DNA from 3 places in the Herbaspirillum sp. GW822-FHT03A08 genome. Region 3 is predicted to be linked to each of the others. Evidence: predicted binding sites of a transcription regulator. Region 3 holds the regulator's gene; each other region holds the start of a gene.
What was found. Region 3 encodes sigma-54, which starts transcription at its own class of promoters, with help from an activator protein. Its sites were predicted from a motif close to TGGCANGNAANCTGCTTT; they were not measured.

Region 1 (7,663 bases), on a different contig from region 3:
TCGGTTACCTGTACGGCGTCAATAAACTGACCTTCCTGCATTACTCGACCGGCATTCCTTTCCTGTCGGCGCTGGGTTTTTTGTTGCTGAGCGCAGCGCTGTTGATGGCGCGGCCATCGCATCGCCTGATGGCGATCATCGTCAGCCATGCACCCGGGGGCAACATGCTGCGCCGTTTGCTGCCATCGATGCTGTTGCTGATTCTGATCCTCAATTTGCTGGTGGCGCGCGGCGCCGAATACGGTCTTTATGCGGATCGCCTGATGTTGCCGTTTTTGACGCTGATCGACGGTGCGCTGGTGGTGTTTATCTTCTGGCGCTTCGCCGGCAAGCTCGATCGCGAATACGGCGCGCGCATGCAGAGCGCCGCCAAGCTGGCAGAAACCAATTCTCTGCTGACCGCCGTCAGCGACAGCACGCGCGAACCGATCTTTGTGAAGAATCGCCAGGGTCTGCTGGTCTTTGCCAATCCGGCCATGCTGCAGCAAGTTGGAAAGACCTGGGAAGAGGCGATGTACCGCGCCAGTCGCGAACTGTTCGTACACAAGGAAGATGCCGATCGCATCGATGAGGACGACCGGCGCGTCATGGCCAGCGGCTTGCCTGAAACCATTGAGCAGACGCTGAATCTGCCGCATGGCGTCTTCACCTATCAGTCCACGCGCGTGCCCTGGTTCGACAAGCTCGGCAACGTATTGGGCGTGATCGGTATCAGCACCGATATCTCCGAGCGCAAACGCGCAGAAGACTCGCTGCGTGAGCGCGAAGCGCAGCTTGAAAAGACTGTGGTCGAACGTACGGCGTTGCTGCGCGAACTGACCAATCACCTGGAGACGGTCCGTGAGGAAGAGAAACGTGCCATTGCACGCGAGCTGCATGACAACATGGGCGCATCGCTGACGGCCCTGAGCATGCATCTGGAGAGCGTCTACAAGATCCTGCCCGACGATGAGAAATGGCAGGAACGCAAGCCGCGCATCCAGGGGTTGATGAATTCGCTGGTCGGCACGACACGACGCATCCAGACCGAACTGCGGCCGAATATGCTCGACCTGTTCGGGCTCAAGGCAGCGATCACCGAGCAGATGGACGAGCTGGCCGAGCGCAGCGGCATGACTTGCAAGGCCAGCCTGCCGGATGAGGACGTCGCCATCGGCCATCAGATGGAAATCGCCATCTACCGCATGCTGCAAGAGATGCTCAACAACGTCACCAAACACGCCAAGGCGACGCAGGTCGACGTGATCCTGGATGTCGATGAAGAACAGGTCGCCCTGACCGTGCGCGACAACGGCGTCGGTATTTCGCAAGACCGGCGCGATAACAATAAGACCTACGGCTTGCGTGGTTTACGCGAACGCGCCACCTTCTTCGGCGGCGAAGTCGACATCCGCTCCGCTCCAGGCACGGGTTCATTGATCACGATACGCCTGCCCATCGCCGCTCCCGCGGCTCCGGCTACCCCCGCGGCGCAAGCCTGACAAGGGATTCGGTTTTCAGGTCATTTTTTACTCTGCTTGTCCTACGTTTCAAAGCGGGGCTGTCTTATAGTCCCGCAACATCCTCCTCGCTAAGATGAACTCATCGCGTTTCCATTCATGGAGATGTGTGCAGTTGACTGTTGAGCATCGCAGTAACTGGTCTTTCAACTTTCAGGAGTCATCATGAATAAAGATCAAGTTCAAGGTAGCGCAAAACAGGTAGCCGGCAAGGTTCAGCAAAAGGCTGGTGAAGTTGTGAACAGCAAGGAACAGCAGGTCAAGGGCGCTGCCAAGCAAATTGACGGCAGCGTGCAAAAGAGCTACGGCGACGCCAAGGAAGCACTGAAGGGTCGCTGATCCTGAGCCGGTGAATGGGAGCGAGAGCTCCCATTTTCATGTCTGCGCGGTTTTTCTTGTAGGAATCGTCTTACGCCAGAATCGGAAAAGCACGGCTGTTGAGCCTTTCCGGCTTTTGTCATGATGGGCTGATAGAAAAACAGGCAGGTATTGAGACTTAACAATTCCCGGATCGTCGTTGTCGAGGGAGGGATCATGAAAAAAACAGCAACCGTTGCTTCGCTCGTACTGACCGGCATGATGGCATGCTCAATTGCCGTCGCGGCAACCGCAACGCCTCACACGACGCACCTGGTGCCAAGTGATGATGCCGCGCATGTTGTCATGGCGAAGAGCCATGCGCAGGCAGGAAAAGCAGTCGGCACGAAGCCTGCATTGGACAAAAAGAAATTCCGCTATCTCGACATGGTAGAGAGAAAGCATCCTTCTTCGATCCGCAACGCGGTCATTGTGTATGACCATGCACTGATGCGAAAGAAGGCATGTGACTCGCACGATCCCGCAAGTGTAAGCGAATGTTTGGGACGTCCTTCGGTGTGAAACTATCCACCCTCAAGACGTCTAAAAAGTATGTGCCTCGCAAACCGGCGCTTAACTGAACCATTTGCTGCAGCGGCAGCATCAATCAACTTTTTATAGAGGTGTCATCATGAAAAATATACATAAGATTGCAGTGACCTCGATCACTGTGTGCGCCCTTACCGTATTGAGCGGCTGTAGCGGCATGTCAAATCGCGACAGAGATACCGCGATCGGCGCCGGCGTCGGTGCAGTCGGCGGTGCAGTCTTGACCGGCGGCAGCGGTATCGGTACGGTCGGCGGTGCAGCTGTCGGCGGTGTGATCGGTAATCAGGTCGGCAAGTAAATGAAGTAGCAGCCGACGCACAGACTTCTCATTGCATTCACGGCGATATGCGGGATGCAATGCAGGAGAAAATTGTGGAGACAAGAAAAGAACAAGGGGACCGATCCGGTCCCCTTGTCTTTTGGCGCGTCGAAAGCGTTTTGAAATGCCTTCTGAGACCAGTCTTGTACCGCACCACCTGGCGATGCTGTTTTAAGTACGGTCCCGATAGTTCTTATTCGCTGTTGGCGGTATTGGCCTTGTAGATGCGCTTGGCTCGTTCCAGATCGCTTTGCATCAGCTCGCGCGCTTCCTTGCGGCAGGCTTTGGCTTCGGCCCGCTTGAGCGGTTTGCATTCGCCCAGAGCTTGCGCATAGGCGGCATGCGCCTCTTTCAGCAGCGTCTTGTTATGCAGCTTGGCGGTGTCGTCGCCTTCATACCAGCGTTGCGGATCTTGCTGCGAGACGTCTTCTTCCGCAGCCATGGCAGGGACATGCGCGGTAAAGCAAGCGGCCAGGAAGAACGGCAGTAGCAAAAGGTGTTTTTGGCGATTTTTTGTCATCGTTACGAGCTCCCTTCCAGTCAAAAAGATAAGCGGCGCTGCATCTGCATGGTATCTGCAGATGCAACGCCGCCCATCATATCCTGTTTATGGTGCCCGGAAGAAAAACCCGTATTTCTACAACCTGCCCAGCAACACCAGTATCAGCAGAATGATGACGACGGTACCGGCGATGCCGCTCGGGCCGTAGCCCCATGAACGGCTATGCGGCCAGGCCGGCAGGGCGCCGATAAGAATCAGGATAAGTACGATCAGTAGAATGGTGCCGATGGTCATGTTGTTCTCCTTGTTGTACTGCAGGACTTGCAGCGGTTACCGGCGCTATGCGCCACACCGGTTGGCGGGCGCACAGCGTCAATATTAGAAACGCACCTTTACGTAGGCAGACGGCCCTTTGAGGCGGATGTCGAGGTTGGCGTCATTGATGGTGCCGCCGCCGCTGCGATTGATGTTGATGCGGGTGATGCCATAGTCGGCGCCGATACCGAGGTTGGCGAGTGGATACCATTCGGCGCCGAATGCGGCGCTATAGATATGGCCGGTAACGCGGCCCCAGTTTTTTTTCACACCGGAGGCTTCGGCATAGAGACGAAAGTCTTTGCTGAAGGCATGTTTCCAACCCAGTTCGACCAGCGGCGCCCAGGTCTTTTCGGTATAGCTTTCGTTGAAGGTGCCGGTGGTGCCATTGAGCGTCGCCGCCGCGTTCACGTCGAGGTGGGCGCGGTAATAGCCGCCGCCGAGGCCGATGCCGAAGACGTCGTTGCCCTGGCCGATCCACCATTTATAAGCCAGTGACGCCATGTCGACCTGCAGGTTGGCGTCGGCGTTGGCGTTCAGACTGGAGGTAGTGCCGCCGATCAGCGCCGATCGGTCGATGGCGCCGCTGTTATTTTTCTTGTACGTGAAGTAATCGAAGGACAGGCCCTGGCTGTCGAACAGCAGTAACTCGCCGCGTATGCGCGGCAGGGTGGTGCGGTTGCGATCGATGTCGCCGGACTGGAAGTTGCCGTATTGCGTATTGGCGTTCACGCGAAACGTCGGATCGACATAGTAGGCGCCGGCGGAGAGGCTGAAACGGTCGAGGGCGGGAGAGTGCTCCGCAAGCGCGCTCGCCGATGTCAGTGCAAGCGCACTGCCGGCAGCGAAATAGGTGGCAAGTTGCGCGGTTTTTCTGACGGTTGGCAGCGTGCGATGACGACGGAACATTGGGGTCTCCTCCTGAGAGCGGATCAAATAAATGGAACGAATGCGGTGTCGTACTCACCTGCAAAAGCAGGAGGTGACGTCATGGATGTTAGCCATCGCCATGGCTACGGTAGATAGGCGTGCACCTCAATTTCCTGTAGGAAAAGGCGAGTAGCGAAGTAGGAGTGAACCATCTTTGCGCCGAGGCATGGGGGAAGTCGTGGTTTGATTTTTGCTTGCGGAAGACTGACGGACGGTGCTGTGATCGTCGAAATACCTCATGAAATGATATAAAGTGTGCACCCGCAGCAAATGAGTTACTATTCGCCCGACTGCATTTGGGGGAATATCGGGGAAGCCGAAGCAGCAGAATCCACACACCAGCCCGCAACGAGTTCAGAATCGATTTACGATGTCCAGGCGAACATTGGAACCACACATGCGCAATTTACGCATCGTTGTCGTCAACACCATCATCGATCATGCCGATGAAAGCGACACCGCGCTGCACGAACAGGCGGAGCGTGGAAAGGCTTTGCGTATCGGTTTGCTGGAAGCCGGCTACAACATCATCGCCTCGCTGCCTGCCGACCTGTACCTGCCGGAGCGCATCGCCCAGCTGCACCCCGACATGATCATTATCGACGCCGAGTCGGACGCGCGCGACGTGCTTGAACACATCGTTATCACCACACGCGACGAACGCCGTCCCATCGTCATGTTCACGGAGGACGACACCACCTCCACCATGGAAGCGGCCATGGAAGCCGGCGTCACTGCCTATATCGTGGCCGGCCTGCAGTCGGAACGCATCAAGCCGGTGCTGGATGTGGCGCTCGCGCGTTTCCGCCAGGAGCAGAAGCTGCTCACCGAACTCTCAGACACCAGGCACAAGCTGGCCGAACGCAAGGTGGTTGAGCGCGCCAAGGGCGTGCTGATGGCCAAGCACAAGCTGTCGGAAGAGCAGGCCTATCAAAAATTGCGCAGCATGGCCATGAACAAGAACCTCAAACTTTCCGAAATCGCCCAGCGCCTCCTGGATGTCGAAGACTTGCTCGGCTGACATTTTTTCGTCACGCGTTCCGATTGCTTGCTGCCGTCATGCACCGCCAAATTGGTGCGCGGCACAAACGCGGTGCGCCAGTGTTGCACTTCCTCCTGCCGGTTTTTCCTGATTTTTCTTTTTCTCCGAATCGTCTTGCTCCCCATTTCATAGCGTAGCGGCGCGGCTTTTCCGATTTTTCGTCCCGCTTGGCACGCTCTTTGCTGAATCTCCGGTATAGCGCAAGGTTTGCGCATCGAACGGTTCGGCCAATGGCGGTTGGACCATCCAAGACAAAGGCGTCTTTCAGCATGTTTCATTACGTGCTGAAGGGACGCCTTTTTTATTTGCTGAATGGGGAACGCGATGGAATTCAAAGAGCAACAAGCGAGCAAGGCCGTGGCAGCTGTCGAGGAAGTGGATTTCAAGCGTCGTCAATTAATTCAGACCGCAGGACTTGCAACAGGAGCGACCATGTTGGGATTAGCCACCGGAGGAGCATGGGCAGCCGGCTCGGACAAGCCGGAAAAAGAAGAAGTGAAGATCGGTTTCATCCCCTTGACTGATTGCGCTTCCGTGGTGATGGCGTCGGTGCTCGGTTTCGACAAGAAGTACGGCATCAAGATCGTGCCCAGCAAGGAGGCTTCCTGGGCCGGCGTGCGCGACAAGCTGACCAACGGCGAGCTCGATGCGGCGCACGTCCTGTACGGCCTCATCTACGGCGTGCAAATGGGTATCGGCGGCCAGAAGAAAGATATGGCCGTGCTCATGAATCTCAATAACAACGGTCAAGCCATCACGCTGTCGAAAAAGATCGCCGACAAGGGTGGTGTCGACGGTCCGTCGCTGGCCAAGCTGATGCAGACCGACAAGCGCGAATATACCTTCGCCCAGACTTTTCCGACCGGCACGCACGCGATGTGGCTGTACTACTGGCTGGCAGCCAACGGCGTCAATCCGATGAAGGACGCCAAGGTCATCACCGTGCCGCCGCCGCAGATGGTCGCCAATATGCGTGTCGGCAACATGGATGGCTTCTGCGTGGGCGAACCATGGGGCCACCGCGCGATTGTCGACGGCGTCGGCATCACTGCCACCACCACGCAAGACATCTGGAAAGACCATCCTGAAAAAGTGCTGGGCACCTCGCTCGACTTCGTCAAGAAAAACCCGAACACCTGCCGCGCCATGATGGCCGCAATTCTTGATGCCAGCAAATGGATCGACGCTTCGCTGGCCAACAAGAACAAGATGGCCGAAGTCATTGCCGACAAATCTTATGTCAACACCAGCAAGGACGTCATCGACCAACGCATCATGGGTCGCTATCAGAACGGCCTGGGCAAGACCTGGGACGATCCGAACTACATGAAGTTCTACAACGACGGCGCGGTCAATTTCCCGTATCTGTCGGACGGCATGTGGTTCATGACGCAGCACCGCCGCTGGGGCTTGCTCAAGGACGATCCGGACTATCTGGCTGTGGCCAGGTCGGTCAATCAGATCGACCTGTACAAGGAGGCTGCCGCCATGACCAAGACCAGCATTCCGAAGGACCCGATGCGTACCTCCAAGCTGATGGATGGCACAGTGTGGGATGGCAAGAATCCGAAGGCCTACGCCGCGTCGTTCAAGATCAAGACGTAAGCAGGGATCGGCACGTGTTTTTGTCGCAGTACAGAGTGAAGGAATCGATATGAGCGCAGTCATGGAAACGACGATGAATGAGAACCCGAAGCCGGCAGCTGTAACAGCAACCGCAGTGCCGGCAACAGCTGTTGTTGCGCCGGCACCGGTCGTCCGGGCGAAGTCGAAGCAGGCAAAGAGATCTCCGCTGGTAGCAGGCTTGCTGATGAAGGTATTGCCGCCGCTGACCGGGCTCGCTTTCCTGGTGCTGGTGTGGCAGATCGTCGCCGCCAAGACCGGAAACTTCCCGACACCGCTGGTGACTTTGCAGGAAGCGATCAAGCTGTTCTCCGATCCGTTTTACCGCGCCGGTCCGAACGATCAGGGCATCGGCTGGAACGTGCTGGCATCGCTGCAACGCGTGGCGATCGGCTTCGGTCTGGCGGCGCTGGTAGGGATTCCGTTGGGCTTCCTGATTGGCCGCGTGCGTTTTTTGTCGGGCATGTTCGGCCCCATCATCAGCCTGCTCAAGCCGGTGTCGCCGCTAGCCTGGTTGCCGATCGGCC
Region 2 (7,663 bases), on a different contig from region 3:
GACAGGAACTGCATCGCTTGCGGCGACAGACGCTTGGCTTCGACGCCGAGCTGACGCGCGCTTTGCGTGAGGAAGTGACGCGCCAGAATCGGCACGTCTTCGCGGCGTTCGCGCAGGCTGGGCAGGCGCAGACGGATCACATTGAGGCGGTGATACAAGTCTTCGCGGAACAAACCTTCGCGCACGCGATGTTCCAGATTCTGGTGGGTCGCCGCGATGACGCGCACATTGGCCTTCAAGGACTGATGGCCGCCGACGCGATAAAAATGTCCATCCGACAGCACTCGCAACAACCGCGTTTGCAGATCAAGCGGCATGTCGCCGATTTCATCGAGGAACAACGTGCCGCCTTCGGCTTGTTCGAAACGGCCGCGGCGCATGGCTTGCGCACCGGTGAAGGCGCCGCGCTCATGACCGAACAATTCCGACTCGAGCAAGTCCTTCGGAATCGCCGCCGTGTTCAGTGCGACGAAAGGCTGTGCCGCGCGCGGGCTGTGCTTGTGCAAAGCGCGTGCGACCAGTTCTTTACCGGAACCGGATTCACCGGTGATCAGCACGGTCACGTTCGATTGCGACAGGCGGCCGATGGCGCGGAAAACGTCTTGCATCGCCGGCGCCTGGCCGAGGATTTCCGGCGCGTTGGCGGAGGATTGCTCGACGTCGGTTTCTCGCAGGCTTTCTTCCAGCGCGCGACGAATCAGCTCAACTGCTTTGTCGACGTCGAAAGGCTTGGCCAGATATTCGAAAGCGCCGCCCTGGAAGGCCGACACTGCCGAGTCGAGATCCGAGAAGGCGGTGATGATGATGACCGGAATGCCGGGATGCTTGGCTTTGATGGTCTGGAGCAGTTCCAGACCGGATGCGCCAGGCATGCGGATGTCGGAAACCAATACTTGCGGCGTGCCGGTCTGCAATGCTTGCATCGCATCACGCGCGCTGGAAAAACTTTGTGTGGCGAGATTTTCTCGCGCGAGGGCTTTTTCCAATACCCAGCGTATCGATTCGTCGTCGTCAACAATCCAGATCGGTTTCATAGTCTTATCTTTTCCTGCTTTGGTAGCGTGTAATAGACAGCATCAAAGGCATGCGCCGGTGTTGCATTTGCTTCAGTCCCCGACTTTCCTGATCGATAAAAAATCGTGATCAGGGAAGCGGGATCAAAATTCTGAAATCCGTATATCCCGGCCGGCTTTCACATTCGATAACGCCCATATGTTGCTGTACGAATGTTTGCGCCAACGTCAGTCCCAAACCGCTACCTCCTTCCCGCCCAGAAACCAGCGGGTAAAAAATACGGTCCTGGATGTCTGGTGAGATACCGGGGCCATTGTCGATGATATGCAAGTCTAGTGCCAGCCGGTAACGGACCTTGGCCAGCGTCACTTGACGCGCAACTCGCGTTGCCAAAACCAGTTCGGCGTCACCGGCGCGGATGCGATCGGCGAGTGCCTGCGCGGCGTTATGCACGATGTTGAGCAAGGCCTGGATCAGTTGCTCCTTGTCGCCGCGAAACTCCGGGATCGACAAGTCATAATCGCGGCGGATGGTCAGACCATTCGGGAACTCGGCAAGGATGAGGCTGCGCACGCGTTCGCAGACTTCGTGGATATTGACGTCGCCGACGATATGCGGCCGCCTGTGCGGCGCCAGCAGCCTGTCCACCAGCGTTTGCAGGCGGTCGGCTTCCTTGATGATGACCTGGGTATATTCGCGCAACTCTTTCAGATGACGCTCAGGCAACTCCAGCTCCAGCAACTGCGCCGCGCCACGGATGCCGCCCAGCGGGTTCTTGATTTCGTGCGCGAGATTGCGGATGAGTTCTTTATTGGCCTGGCTCTGGTCGAGCAGGCGTTCCTCCCTGTCCAGCTTGAGTTGCTGGACGTTTTCACGCAGCTCCAGCAAAACCGGAGTGGCGGCACTATCGAGCGCGGTGACAATCGTATGGACTTGTAGCGGCTCGCGTCCCATGCGCTCCAAAACGAGGTCCAGACGCTTGTCCGCAAACTGATGAGCGACGGCCTGATAGAACAGCGTGGCGAGTTCTTTTCCATTGAGGAAAAGCTCGCTCAGCTTTTGTTGCGAGAGCACCTTGAAGGAGCTCTCCAGCAGATTTTCGGCAGCGGCGTTGGCATAGACAATGCCGCCGTTAGCGTCGAGGATGATGACTGCTGACGCCAGCAGATCGAGACCATCCAGTGAAGGTAGCGTTGTTTTCATGCGTTCCGGTTAAACTTGTGAAATGCTTGTGAAATGCCTGTGACAGGCAACCAACAATCGAACCAGATATACGCGAGGAACGATTGTCAGCATCCCTTCAGCTAAGCAAGATTTGGGCGAGCCTGCGACAACGCTGCATTCCTGACGAACACACTAACGAACGCAGTAATTAATGCACGTTTGCAAGCTCCCGTTTGAGGGCTGCGATATTGCGTTCCGAGCGTGCAATGTCGTCCTTCATGCCTGCGACGCGCTCCTGATATTTGGCATAGTTGCGCTCGTCGCCGCGGCGTTCCGGCTCGCCGTTGTTGAAGTCAGCTTTCAAACCTGCCAGCTTCCTCTCTTCCGTATTCAACTCTTCTTGCAGCAGCAGTTTGCGATCGCTGTCGCGTGACTTCTGCGTACCGGCGTCGACCTTGGGAGAATTGGCCGCCGTCGCCGCCCGCTTTGGCTGCGGCGCGGCCGACAGTCCCGGCAACTCGACTTTGCGGCATCCTTTCGTCAGCCCGGTGTTCTTGTATTCTTTCGTACCGTTTTCATCGGTGCAAACATACACATCATTTTGCGCCTGCGCATCGCTCAGACAAGCCGCACACAATAGCGCTCCTGCTACGAGAAACTTCATTTGCCAGCATCCATTTATTGAAAATGGCGATTAGTGTATGACAACGCATCCAAGTTCTCGATAAGGCATAAAAAAAGGGAAGCAAGCTTCCCTTTTTTATCAATACAAAATCGACGATTACAGCGAGTAGTACATGTCGAATTCGATTGGGTGTGTCGTCATGCGATAGCGTTGAACTTCCTGGCCCTTCAGGTCCAGATAAGCATCGATCATGCTGTCGGTGAAGACGCCGCCGCGTGTCAGGAACTCGCGATCCTTGTTCAGTGCGTCCAGCGCTTCTTCCAGCGATGCGCACACTGTCGGGATCAGCTTGTCTTCTTCTGGTGGCAGATGGTACAGATCCTTCGAAGCTGCTTCGCCTGGATGGATCTTGTTCTGGACACCGTCCAGCCCTGCCATCAGCAGAGCCGAGAAGCACAGGTATGGATTCGCCAGTGGATCCGGGAAACGTGTTTCGATGCGACGGCCCTTAGGATTCGCAACGTGTGGAATACGGATCGATGCGGAACGGTTGCGTGCCGAGTAAGCCAGCTTGACCGGTGCTTCGAAGCCTGGAACCAGACGCTTGTACGAGTTGGTGCCTGGGTTGGTGATCGCGTTCAGCGCCTTGGCGTGCTTGATGATGCCGCCGATGTAGAACAGCGCGAATTCGGACAGGCCAGCATAGCCGTCACCTGCGAACAGGTTCTTGCCGTCTTTCCAGACCGATTGGTGAACGTGCATACCGGAGCCGTTGTCGCCGACCAGTGGCTTAGGCATGAAGGTCGCTGTCTTGCCGTAGGTGTGAGCAACGTTCCAGATCACATACTTCAGTGTCTGTGTCCAGTCAGCGCGCTCAACCAGTGTCGAGAACTTGGTGCCCAGTTCGTTTTGACCTGCGCCGGCCACTTCGTGGTGGTGCACTTCAACAGGGATGCCCAGGGATTCGAGGATCAGGGACATTTCCGAACGCATGTCCTGGAAGCTGTCGACTGGTGGCACTGGGAAGTAGCCGCCCTTGACGACAGGACGGTGGCCGGTGTTGCCGCCTTCGAGCTTGGCGCCTGAGCTCCACGATGCTTCTTCGGATTCGATCTTGACGAAGGAACCAGACATGTCCGCGCCCCAACGCACGCCGTCGAAAATGAAGAATTCTGGCTCAGGACCGAAGTAGGCTGTGTCGCCCAGGCCCGAGGACTTCAGGTACGCTTCAGCGCGCTTGGCGATGGAACGTGGGTCACGGTCGTAACCCTTGCCGTCGGATGGCTCGATCACGTCACATTGCATGAACAATGTGGTTTCTTCCATGAACGGGTCGATATTGGCAGTATTTGGATCAGGGATCAGCAACATGTCCGAAGCTTCGATACCCTTCCAGCCTGCGATCGACGAACCGTCGAATGCGTGACCGGATTCAAACTTGTCGATGTCGAAATGGGAAACAGGAACCGTTACGTGCTGCTCTTTACCCCGGGTGTCGGCAAAACGGAAATCAACAAACTTGACTTCATTGTCTTTCACCAACTTCAAAACCTCTGCGGCCGTCCTTGCCATGCGAATCTCCTAAAACGAGGAAGTAGTATAAATTTGTACAATTTGGGTGATGAGCCGACTACGTGCGACTTGATGTGTGCAGCAAATACAACAGATAGTGCGCCAGAACTCAGGCGGGAATGATAGCAGATTCCATGCCATCAACTGCCTTGTGTTGATGCGTATGGCATATTTTAGGGAGTTATTGGCGGACAGGCGATTCCGAGCAGTGCACGGGCGCCTTTCGGTTGAATCATTATGGTGCAAATTTCAATAAATGCACCAATAAATACCATTTTTTATGCATTGCACTTTTTTGGTGCTTTTTACTGCGATTCAGGACTGAATCTCGATTTTTTAATTCTTTATCAATCATTACCAGGAAGCAATATGACCTCCAGCAATGACATTTTTTCTTCTGCCAGACAGCGCGCCCAAACAGGACAATTTCCTTATGCCGGTGCGGTAACGCCCCAAGAAGCATATGCGTTACTGCAAGGCAATGCCGCTATCAAGCTGGTGGATGTCCGCACCAAGGCAGAACGCGACTGGATCGGCCAGGTGACGCTGCCGGCGGAACAGCACGTGGCCGTGCAATGGAACCTGTATCCGGAAGGCACACCCAACCCGCAATTTCTCGAACAGCTCGCATCCGTCGCCGGCAAGGACACTGTACTGCTGTTCCTGTGCCGCTCCGGGGTGCGCTCGCGTCACGCAGCCAAGCTCGCTACCGAAAACGGTTACACAGAGTGCTACGACATTCTTGAAGGATTTGAGGGCAACAAGGACAGCGCTGGCCATCGCAAGACCGTTGAGGGCTGGTGCAAGGCTGGATTGCCATGGGCTGGAGCCTGACAAGACGGTGACTGATCGCCGAAGCAGGCAATCAGTCATCAGGAATTGAAGTTGGAAGTCGAGGCTTAGAATAGTCCGCTGAATCAGTTAACCAGACAGGCGGCAACTGAATTTGTCAGGACATTCTGCATGCCGCGGTTGCGCGCACACGCGCAACGACCCCGGGCCTCCTCAGATCGTCTGCAATTGCTGCCTCAGGATCTCGATTTCCGCATTGAGACCAGATGCAGGTGCGGTTTTTCCGGTTGCGATTGCTTCGATGCGCTCAAGCGTCCCGACGATCTGCGCTGCACCCATGGTCAGCGCGGCGCCTTTCATGCGATGCGCCATGCGTCCGACACCAAGCAAATCAGCCTGCGACAGCAAGCTCTGCATGGAGCAGAAATCTTCCCGCGACGTGGAACGGAACAAGGCCTGCAGATCGACGTTCTTCATTTCTTCTACACCCGTCGCGGGAGAGTCGGCAACGTCGATATCGCACCACAATGACAATATTTTTTTCAATTCGTCGACCGGCAGAGGCTTCCCCAACACGCCGTCCATGCCGCTGTCGAGACACATCTGCATATGCGCAGCATCTGTTTCCGCCGAGATGGCAATGATGGGCGTATGCGCACTCTCTTCTTTGCGCTCGCGCTTGCGCACCTGCTTCGCGACGTCGTAACCGCTCATGTCAGGCATCTGGCAATCAAGCAGGACCAGATCGAATTCAGTCTTCATCATCGCAGCCAGGCCGGACATCCCATCCTGGGCAGTGCTGACGTTGCAGCCGAGTTTCTTCAATTGTTTTTCAATGACGACGCGACTAGTGGCCGAATCGTCGATGACGAGAACCAGTGGTTCTGCCGCGGACTGAATAGTCGTCATGATGCGCCTTATAAATCCTGGAGTTGATGCTGAATCTTGAACAGCTCATTATCGTTGCGCACGCCGAGTTTGCGAAACGCGGCCTGCTTCTGGCCACTGATGGTCTTGACACTGCGCGCAAATTTTTCGGCGATCTGCGTCACGCTCATGCCGTCCAGGCAGCAGCGCAACACCTCCCTCTCGCGGGGCGACAATTCGGTGTTATCGGTCAGGGAATCCACCGCGCCGGTGGGTTCTTCTTCTTGCGCATTGTTGGACAACATGGAAGAAATCTCTGCCGCCATCAACGGATTGAGATGCACCCGGCCTACCGATATGGAACGCACCGCAGCAATCAACTCCGAGAGTTCTTGCTCCTTGCCGAAGAAACCGCGCGCGCCGGCTCTCATGGCGAGGGCCACAGTCGCAGGATTGTAGTGAGAAGAGGAGACGAGGATTCTGCTCTCGGGAAAACGCACTTTCAGCGCACGGATCAGATTCAATCCGTCGATGTCATTGACGCTGAGCGAATAGTCGATCAGCAAAATATCTGCGGGAGCAATCCGCAGCGCCGCCATCATGTCTTTACTGGTAGCGTAAGCGCCGACGACCTCGAAATCGGACTCTTCTTTCAATCGTGCTGCAAGTCCGTGTCGTACGACTGCATGGTCATCCAGCAAGGCGATTCGAATCGCTTTTGTTCCAGCCCACGTCATCGTGACATCCTTTCGCGCGCCTTCATTACACAGCAAAATCGATGGCCATCGATACTGATGGTTTGCTTCGCTTGGATGCGATCACGATAAAATTCGGGCCCACGACCAAACGAATTATGGTCGAGTGTATCAAAAATAGTAAAAATACAATAGCGGCTTCACGCATCAACGAGACCGTTGTTAAATAACTGTGCAGCACCGACGCTATTCAAAAAATCTTCCTGCTTCATCGGTTTGATAATTGCCCCCTGCCCGTACATGCAACCCATTGCAGCCAGCACCTCCATCTGCCGTGCGTTCTCGATCCCCTCGGCAGTAACCTTGAGTTTGAGCCGCCGCGCGATGTTGATAGTGGATTCGACGATGACCCTGCATTGCGTCTGGCGCAGGAATTGGCGGACAAAATGACCGTCGATGCGGATCTCGGTAAAAGGCATTTGCGACAAAAGCTTCATAGTTGAAATCCCCGATCCGAAGTCATCAATCGACAGCCCCAATCCGCGCAAACGCAAGCGATTGAGCGAAGCAGCCAGCTTCAATGCTTGCTGCGGCGGCTCTTCTTCTGAAATGCCCACGGTGATAAGAGAGGGAGAAACTTCGTGCCGCTGAATACGCTCGTAGAGGTAATCCGCGATTTCAGGCGTCTCCAGCGTTGTTGCGGAAGCTTTGACACAGATGGGGATTCTGCAGCCGATTTTTTCGAGTTTTTGCTGGGTTTTCAGCACATGATTCACCGTGCGATAAAACAACATCAGGCCCAAGCCCTGCCGCTCAATGATATCCATGAACTGACTTGGCGACAAGCCGCTGAATTTGGGATGACTCCAGCGTACCAGTGCATCAGCGCCAACCACCATTCTTGTTTTCAACGAAATGTGTGGTTGATACCACA
Region 3 (7,663 bases):
CGCAAAGACACCGCGACAAGCGAACGATTCGATGCCAAGGGCCTGTATTTCCGGAGGCGAGCGGGATGGCAAATTGGCTCATGCTTGCGTGCAGCACTGGCTATATCTTTCATCAATATAGTGAGCCACCGGTGCGAAAAAAGATGAAATTACAATTTATTACAGAGGATTTACGACTGATACATTGTGTTAATTCCGGTAGAAAAAATGTCAGTATTTTGAAAGCGAATCTTTGCACACATCAAGAAAATGGAGGCGGCGTATTGCGCTTTCCGAGTCTTGATCTGGCGGGCAGCAACATGTTTTTTGGTGGAATGACGGTCCGCGATTTCCGGATGGTGATGGAGGTAAAGTGCAGAGGATTGAAATCACCTGAAAATATCTCATCAGCCATAGAAGAAACTGCTGCTATATTGACTTCCAAATTGTGACTTTCAAATCGTGGCTTTCCGATCGTGGTCTTGCGTGGCGTCACGAAGATGAGCGGTCTTTCAGAACGATGAAGAAGCTGTGCTCAGAGAAAGCACGCAGAATCTACTATATCTACTATAAGGAGCGAAACACATGGCAGCACCGAAGAGAATCGCCTTGGTCACCGGAGCAGGTTCCGGCATCGGCAAACAGATTTCGCTGGCATTGCTGCGCGAAGGCTATGCCGTCGTGCTGGCCGGACGCCGTCAGGAACCGTTGCAGGAGACTGCGAAGGCAGCCGGCGAATTTGGCGCCAATGCGCTGGTGGTGTCTGCCGACGTGAGTGATCCTGCTTCGGTGAAGAATCTGTTCGCGAAGACGAAAGAAAAATTCGGCCGTCTCGATCTGCTGTTCAACAACGCAGGCATCTTTGCGCCACCGATGTCGCTGGAAGAGCTGAGTTACGAGCAGTGGAAATCCGCCGTCGATATCAACCTGACCGGTGTGTTCTTGTGCACGCAGGAAGCGTTCAAGATCATGAAAGAACAATCGCCGCGCGGCGGCCGTATCATCAATAACGGCTCGATCTCGGCCCACGCGCCGCGTCCGTTCTCGGTCTCTTATACGGCAACCAAGCATGCGATTACCGGACTGACCAAGTCGACTTCGCTCGACGGCCGCCGCTACGACATCGCTTGCGGCCAGATCGATATCGGCAATGCGTCGACCGACATGACCGAGCTGATGAAAAAGGGCACACTGCAAGCCGACGGTTCGACGCAGGTGGAGCCGACCATGGATGCGGGTCATGTGGCGAAGGCGATTCTCTACATGGATAGTCTGCCGCTGGATGCCAACGTGCAGTTCATGACGGTGATGGCGACCAAGATGCCGTTTATCGGCCGCGGCTGATAAGTTGTCAGATCTTGCTGAGAGGCTGCGATGCGGTGATCCGCGAATTGGCAACCCTTGGGCGGTGCTCGGAATCCTCATGTACTGAACTTTGAGGATTACATAACTGAGCTCCGCTCCGGCCGCCATCGGCTGATGGCCTCTCGCTACATATCCAGACAGGTTCTGAAGTCGTTTGCTGAAAATAAAAACGCTGCTTTCAAGGCAGCGTTTTTTTATGTCGGCTGTTTTTTCAACCCGGCCCAGCGCGGCGTCAGCGCATGCGGAATGGCAAACAGGTCAAGCACGCGGCCCAGCGTATGATCGATCATTTCATCAATCGACTGCGGGCGGTGATAGAAGCCAGGCAAGGGCGGGAAGATGATGCCGCCCATTTCGGTGACGCTGGTCATGTTGCGCAGATGGGCGAGATTGAAGGGCGTTTCGCGCACCATCAGCACCAGGCGGCGACGCTCTTTCAGGACGACATCGGCGGCGCGCGAGATGAGATTGTCAGACAAGCCGTTGGCAATGGCGGCCAGCGTTTTCATCGAACAGGGCGCAACGATCATGCCGGTCGAGGTGAACGAGCCGCTGGCGATCGATGCGCCGACGTCGCGCACCGGATGGACCACATCGGCCAGCGCTTCGACGTCCTTGCGGCTCATGTCGAGCTCCTGATGCAGATTGAGCGCGCCGGCTTCGGAAACCAGCAAATGGGTTTCGATGTCGGAATCGCGCAGTACGCGCAGCAGCCGCACGCCGTAGGCAACGCCGGTCGCGCCGGTGATGGCGACGATCAGGCGTTGTGGTTCCGATGCCTTGGGTGCGGCAGTCGTCGCGGAGGACAGACGCTTAGCCCTTGAACAGGGTTTGCAGTTCGCCGGCTTCGTACATTTCATTCATGATGTCGGAACCGCCGACGAACTCGCCGTTGACATACAGTTGCGGGATGGTCGGCCAGTTCGAATATTCCTTGATGCCCTGGCGCACGTCCGGGCTCTCCAGCACATTGACGGTGACGATGTTTTCAGCGCCGCTGGCCTTGAGCAGTTGGATCGCTTTGCCGGAAAAGCCGCATTGCGGGAATTGCGCAGTACCCTTCATGAACAGCACGACAGGGTTTTGGGTGACGGTTTCTTTGATCCAGGATTGCACTTCGCTCATGACTACACCTTCAAAAAGTTCTCAATGCCGACATTATATGAAAAAGCGAGCCTTCGCGTTGAGGTCTGCTGATTCTGGAGGAATGGTGTTGCAGAATGGGAAACTGTCTTTCCGGCAACTTCGACAACAAGAAGAAAATATATAAATTATTTGTCCTTGTCTTGTCGGCAAGACAAGGGTGAAGGGGCTGAAGGGGCGGGAACGGAAGAAAGATGTAAATGATATAAAAACAAGAAAGGGCGCTGACGCGCCCTTTTTCTGTTGCCGGTCCAATCCGCCGGCTAGCTGGATATCACGAGGCTGCTGCTGGCACTGGTTCTTCCGGCAGGCGTTTTGCCATCGAGTGATGGTTCTGTACACGGTCCTTATGCTTGATGACCTGGCGGTCCAGTTTGTCGATCAGCATGTCGATGGCGGCATACAGGTCATGTGCAATGCTTTCGGCATGCAAGTCCTTACCCTTAATGTGAACGTTGATTTCTGCTTTCTGGCGTTTTTCTTTTTCTGTCAGCTTGTCGACGCTGAGGATCACACTGATGTCGATGACGTGATCAAAATGGCGCTTGATACGCGTCAGTTTGCTTTGCACGTATTCGCGGATTGCGGGGGTCAAATCGAGGTGATGGCCACTAATGGTCAGATTCATACAGCACTCCTATCATGAGATTGCTGGAGGTTCTTACGCATTGTCCGGTTGTTTGTGGAGCATTACGCCAGAACACAGCAACAGGTGCTACTACAGAAAAACTTACAGAGATTTGCGGAGATTCACCGGCGGGATCTTGAGCACTTCGCGGTATTTCGCGACGGTACGCCGCGCCACCACCATGCCCTGTTCCGCCAACATATCTGCAATCTTGCTATCAGAGAGTGGGTTCTTAGGGTCTTCTGCTCCTATCAGTTGTTTGATGAGAGCCCGTATCGCGGTGGAGGATGCTTCTCCTCCTGTTTCCGTTGCGACGTGGCTGCCGAAGAAGTATTTCAACTCAAACATGCCATGCGGTGTCAGCATGTACTTCTGAGTCGTTACACGAGAAATAGTGCTCTCGTGTAGACCTAGTGTATCAGCTATTTCGCGCAACACAAGGGGGCGCATGGCAACTGCCCCATGAGAAAAAAAGTTGCGTTGCCGTTCAACAATTGCCTGTGCGACACGCAAAATTGTGTCGAAGCGTTGCCGCATGTTTTTGATGAGCCACTTGGCTTCCTGCAACTGCGAACCGAGCGATCCGTCGCCCTTGGTTTGCTTCATGGCATTGGCGTACATCGCATTCACGCGCAGGCGCGGCATGACGTCGTGGTTGAGCAAAACCTGCCAGCCGTCTTTGGTCGCTTTGACAATCACATCGGGCACAACATAGTCGGAAGTTTCCGACGCGAAAGCGGATCCGGGATGCGGATTGCACTGACGGATAACGGCTTGTGCTTCTCGCAAGTCTTCGTCGTCGCAGCCGAGTGCTTTCTTGATTTTGTTGAAATCTCTTTGAGCAAATAAAGGTAAACACTCCTCGACTATCGTCAGCGCCAGACGGCGTGTGACAAAGGCAACTTTCGGCAGACGTTTGATCTGCAGCGCCAGGCATTCCGATGCGCTGCGGGCGCCGACGCCGGCCGGGTCGAAACTTTGCAGCAGCTTGAGCGCAATGGAGAGTTCTTCCAGCTCGATCTCAAGTTCTTCCGGCAGGCGCGCGAGGATGTCTTCCAGCGGCTCTTCCAGGTAGCCGTGATCGTCGAGTGCGTCGATGATCAGTTCGACCAGCGCGCGGTCGCGCAGCATGCGCACGGTCAGGCGCGCCTGTTCCAGCAGATGCTCGCGCAGCGTGACGGTATGCGCTTCCAGTTGCGGGCGCGCGTCTTCATCGTCGGGCGTTTTACCGGTGCGGGCGACGTCGTCGAAACTCCACTCGGCATCGCCGCTGACATTGTTGTCATCGCCGCCGAGACTGTCGGCGTGTTCGGCCGACTCCGCTTCGGTCGGCGCGCTGCTGACGACGTTTTCGGCCGGATTGGCCTGTTCGGCAGGCGTCGAGCTGATGGCGCCGTCGGCCAGCAGGCGCACGGAGTTGTCGAGCGCGTCGTCGAGACGTTCCAGCAGCGGATTGTCGGAAAGGATTTGTTCCAGTTCCTGATGCAGTTCCAGCGTCGACAATTGCAGCAGACGGATCGACTGCTGCAACTGCGGCGTCAATGCCAGATGCTGGGATGTGCGTAACTGGAGAGATTGTTTCATTGAATCGGCCTGTGGCCTTACATGCGGAAGTGTTCGCCGAGATACACGCGGCGTACGGATTCATTGGCGATGATGTCGTCAGGGCTGCCGCTGGCCAGCACGGTGCCCTGATTGATGATGTAGGCGCGGTCGCAGATGCCGAGCGTTTCGCGCACGTTGTGGTCGGTGATCAGCACGCCGATGCCGCGTTCCTTGAGAAAGCGCACGATACGCTGAATTTCGATCACTGCAATCGGATCGATACCGGCGAACGGTTCATCCAGCAGCACAAAGCGCGGGTCGGTCGCCAGTGCGCGCGCGATTTCAACGCGGCGGCGTTCACCACCGGACAACGACAAGGCCTGGCTTTCACGCAGCTTCTCGATTTGCAATTCGTGCAGCAGGTTGTTGAGACGGCCTTCGATTTCATCGCGGCTCAGCGGCTTGCCGTTTTCCCGGCGCAGTTCCAGCACGGCGCGGATATTGTCTTCCACGGTCAGCTTGCGGAACACGGATGCTTCTTGCGGCAGATAAGACAGGCCCATCGAGGCGCGCTGGTGAATCGGCAGGCGCGAGATATCGGCGCCGTCCAGATCGATTTCACCGCCGTCTGACGGCACCAGGCCGACGATCATGTAGAACGACGTTGTCTTGCCGGCGCCGTTGGGACCGAGCAAGCCGACCACTTCGCCGCTTTCCACCTCAAGCGATACATCGCGCACGACCTGGCGCGCACCATAGCTTTTTTGCAGTCCGCGGACGACCAGAGAACTTGTCGCCATCTTATTGTCCCTTCGGAGGATCGACGCGCGGCTGGATGATCGCCGTGATGCGGCCGCCACCCGGCTTGCTCTCGCCGGTATTGGTGTTGTTGACCGAATAGAACTCGGCGCGGCTGTCGTAGGAGATGAACTCGCCGTTGACTTCATCCGTCACGCGCGGGCCGTCCATGCGCTGCATATGCGCGCGTGTAAACAATTTCGAGATTTCGGTTTTCTCGCTGTATTCGATGCGCTCTGCCTGTCCTTCGATCCACAGGTTCGGACCGCCGTCACGTTTCTGGCGGAAGCTGGCGAGCTGGCCGGGCGCCGCGTACAGAATGGCGAACTCGTAGCCGGCCGGGTCGGTGGTCAATACGACCTTGCCGGCCTTGATCAGCAAGGTGCCGCGAGTAAGGATGACGTTGCCGGTGAAGGTTTTCACCTGTTTGACGTCGTCATACACCATCTGCTCGGCTTCGATGCGGGTCGGCTTCTCGGTGTCGGCTTTTTCAGCGCGAACGATGCTGCTTGTGCTCATCAGGAGCAGGGTCAGCAGAGGCAATAAAAGATTCGTTTTCATATCATCCTGCGCAAGTATCTCGCTTGGTTGTGCCGACTGGCTTGTGGCTAGCGTACACGCGGCTGGTACGTGCCGCGGACATTGTGGAGTAACTGGAATTCCTGTGTTGCATTGTTGGCGATCATGCCGGTGCCGGTCATGATGGACGCACCCATGGTCAGCTCCACCGGCTTGTCCGTTTTTGCAATATCGTCATCCGGCAACAGCAACAGATATTCGGTCTTCAAGTGCATGTTCTCGGATTTTGCGGTGGCTGCGCGGTTGCCGTTGACGTCGCCGTACATGTGAATCTTGCTGTTGTCGTCTTCAATTCTTGCTCGTTGCGAGTACAGCGTCATCGGCGCTTTCTCTTCCGACAAGGTGGTGATGACAGGCTTCGTCACTTCAAATGAATCGTCAGCGGGGAAGTGGACCATCCTGGCGCCGGTGATGTCGTAGCGCGGCTGGCCGGTTTCCGACATTTTGACGTAGCTGAACTGCTCGACGTAATAGTCCGGCTTGCTGCTTGGACGTGTCGTGAGTGCGCCGTCGCTGTTGCTGCGCAGGACTTGCAGCACCCAGAAGCTGGCCAGCGCCAGCGCCGCGAGGACGGCGACGATGATGGCCAATCGGATGCGCTGCGCTGCGCGTTCGCCGCTGTGGTTGCTCATGCAAGATAACCGGCCAGCGCCGTCTCGTAATGGCCTTGCACCGTCAGGATGAAATCGCACAGCTCGCGGGCGGCACCGTTGCCGCCGAAGCTTTCGGTGATGTAGTCGACGCGTTGCTTGACGTCATGGTGACCGTTGGCCACGCAGGCGGTGAAGCCGACTTTGGTGAGTACAGGCAGATCGATCACATCGTCGCCGAGATAGCCGCAGGCGGATGCCGGGATACCGGTCTGTTCCAGCAGCTGTGCGAAGGCGATGCGTTTGTCGTGTACGCCTTGAAATACATGCGCGATACCCAGATCCTTGGCGCGGCGCAAGACGATAGGCGACTGGCGCGCGGTGATGATCGCCGTGGCAATGCCGCCGAACTGCTGCAGCATCTTGATGCCGTGGCCGTCGAGCGCGTTGAAGCGTTTGATTGGTTCACCGTCGGGGCCGTAATACAAACCGCCGTCCGTCAGCACGCCATCGACGTCAAAAATCATCAGCCGGACTTGCTTGGCGTTGGCAATGGCGGCGGCACCGGCCGTACTGAATCGGTCGGCCATCAGATCACCTTGGCGCGGGTCAGATCGTGGATATGCAGGGCGCCGACCAGTTTGCCGGCAGCGTCGGCCACCAGCACCTGGTTAATGCGGAATTCCTCCATCAGCTGAACGGCATCGACCGCCAATTGATCCGGCGTGATGGTGCGCGGACCGCGGTGCATGACGTCGGCAATGGACGACTTGGTGAAATCTTCGCCGCGTTCAAGCAGGCGGCGCAGGTCGCCGTCGGTGAATACGCCGATCGGATGGTTTTGATCATCGACCACGGCGGTCATCGCCATGCCCTTGCGGGTGATTTCCATCAAGGCGGCCGACAGCGACACGTCAGGCGTGACCGCCGGAATGGCGTCGCCGGTACGCATCACATCGCGCACGTGCGTCAGCAGACGGCGGCCGAGTGCGCCGCCCGGGTGCGAGCGGGCAAAGTCTTCTTCCATGAAGCCGCG

Region 1: AC1RN6_RS21010 (ANTAR domain-containing response regulator) is a predicted target of sigma-54. The motif match lies at 4,651-4,668, and genes of this name have one in related genera.
Region 2: glnA (type I glutamate--ammonia ligase) is a predicted target of sigma-54. The motif match lies at 4,498-4,515, and genes of this name have one in related genera.

Annotation. Positions count from the first base shown of each region.
Region 1 covers NZ_JBXANR010000007.1:6,937-14,599, forward strand. Annotated here, with positions in the region: gene AC1RN6_RS20975 (PAS domain-containing sensor histidine kinase) at 1-1,481, shown strand, start outside; gene AC1RN6_RS20980 (CsbD family protein) at 1,665-1,838, shown strand; gene AC1RN6_RS20985 (hypothetical protein) at 2,034-2,378, shown strand; gene AC1RN6_RS20990 (YMGG-like glycine zipper-containing protein) at 2,488-2,703, shown strand; gene AC1RN6_RS20995 (hypothetical protein) at 2,918-3,244, opposite strand; gene AC1RN6_RS21000 (DUF3309 family protein) at 3,362-3,520, opposite strand; gene AC1RN6_RS21005 (hypothetical protein) at 3,605-4,450, opposite strand; gene AC1RN6_RS21010 (ANTAR domain-containing response regulator) at 4,869-5,492, shown strand; gene AC1RN6_RS21015 (CmpA/NrtA family ABC transporter substrate-binding protein) at 5,946-7,118, shown strand; gene ntrB (nitrate ABC transporter permease) at 7,168-7,663, shown strand, end outside.
Region 2 covers NZ_JBXANR010000001.1:265,801-273,463, forward strand. Annotated here, with positions in the region: gene ntrC (nitrogen regulation protein NR(I)) at 1-1,034, opposite strand, end outside; gene glnL (nitrogen regulation protein NR(II)) at 1,144-2,217, opposite strand; gene AC1RN6_RS01340 (DUF4124 domain-containing protein) at 2,387-2,842, opposite strand; gene glnA (type I glutamate--ammonia ligase) at 2,960-4,375, opposite strand; gene AC1RN6_RS01350 (rhodanese-like domain-containing protein) at 4,745-5,209, shown strand; gene AC1RN6_RS01355 (response regulator) at 5,381-6,076, opposite strand; gene AC1RN6_RS01360 (response regulator) at 6,085-6,771, opposite strand; gene AC1RN6_RS01365 (EAL domain-containing response regulator) at 6,930-7,663, opposite strand, start outside.
Region 3 covers NZ_JBXANR010000002.1:751,247-758,909, forward strand. Annotated here, with positions in the region: gene AC1RN6_RS08535 (hypothetical protein) at 66-431, shown strand; gene AC1RN6_RS08540 (SDR family oxidoreductase) at 565-1,323, shown strand; gene AC1RN6_RS08545 (UbiX family flavin prenyltransferase) at 1,539-2,204, opposite strand; gene grxD (Grx4 family monothiol glutaredoxin) at 2,158-2,469, opposite strand; gene hpf (ribosome hibernation-promoting factor, HPF/YfiA family) at 2,762-3,115, opposite strand; gene AC1RN6_RS08560 (RNA polymerase factor sigma-54) at 3,218-4,699, opposite strand; gene lptB (LPS export ABC transporter ATP-binding protein) at 4,717-5,460, opposite strand; gene lptA (lipopolysaccharide transport periplasmic protein LptA) at 5,462-6,019, opposite strand; gene lptC (LPS export ABC transporter periplasmic protein LptC) at 6,067-6,669, opposite strand; gene AC1RN6_RS08580 (KdsC family phosphatase) at 6,666-7,217, opposite strand; gene AC1RN6_RS08585 (KpsF/GutQ family sugar-phosphate isomerase) at 7,217-7,663, opposite strand, start outside.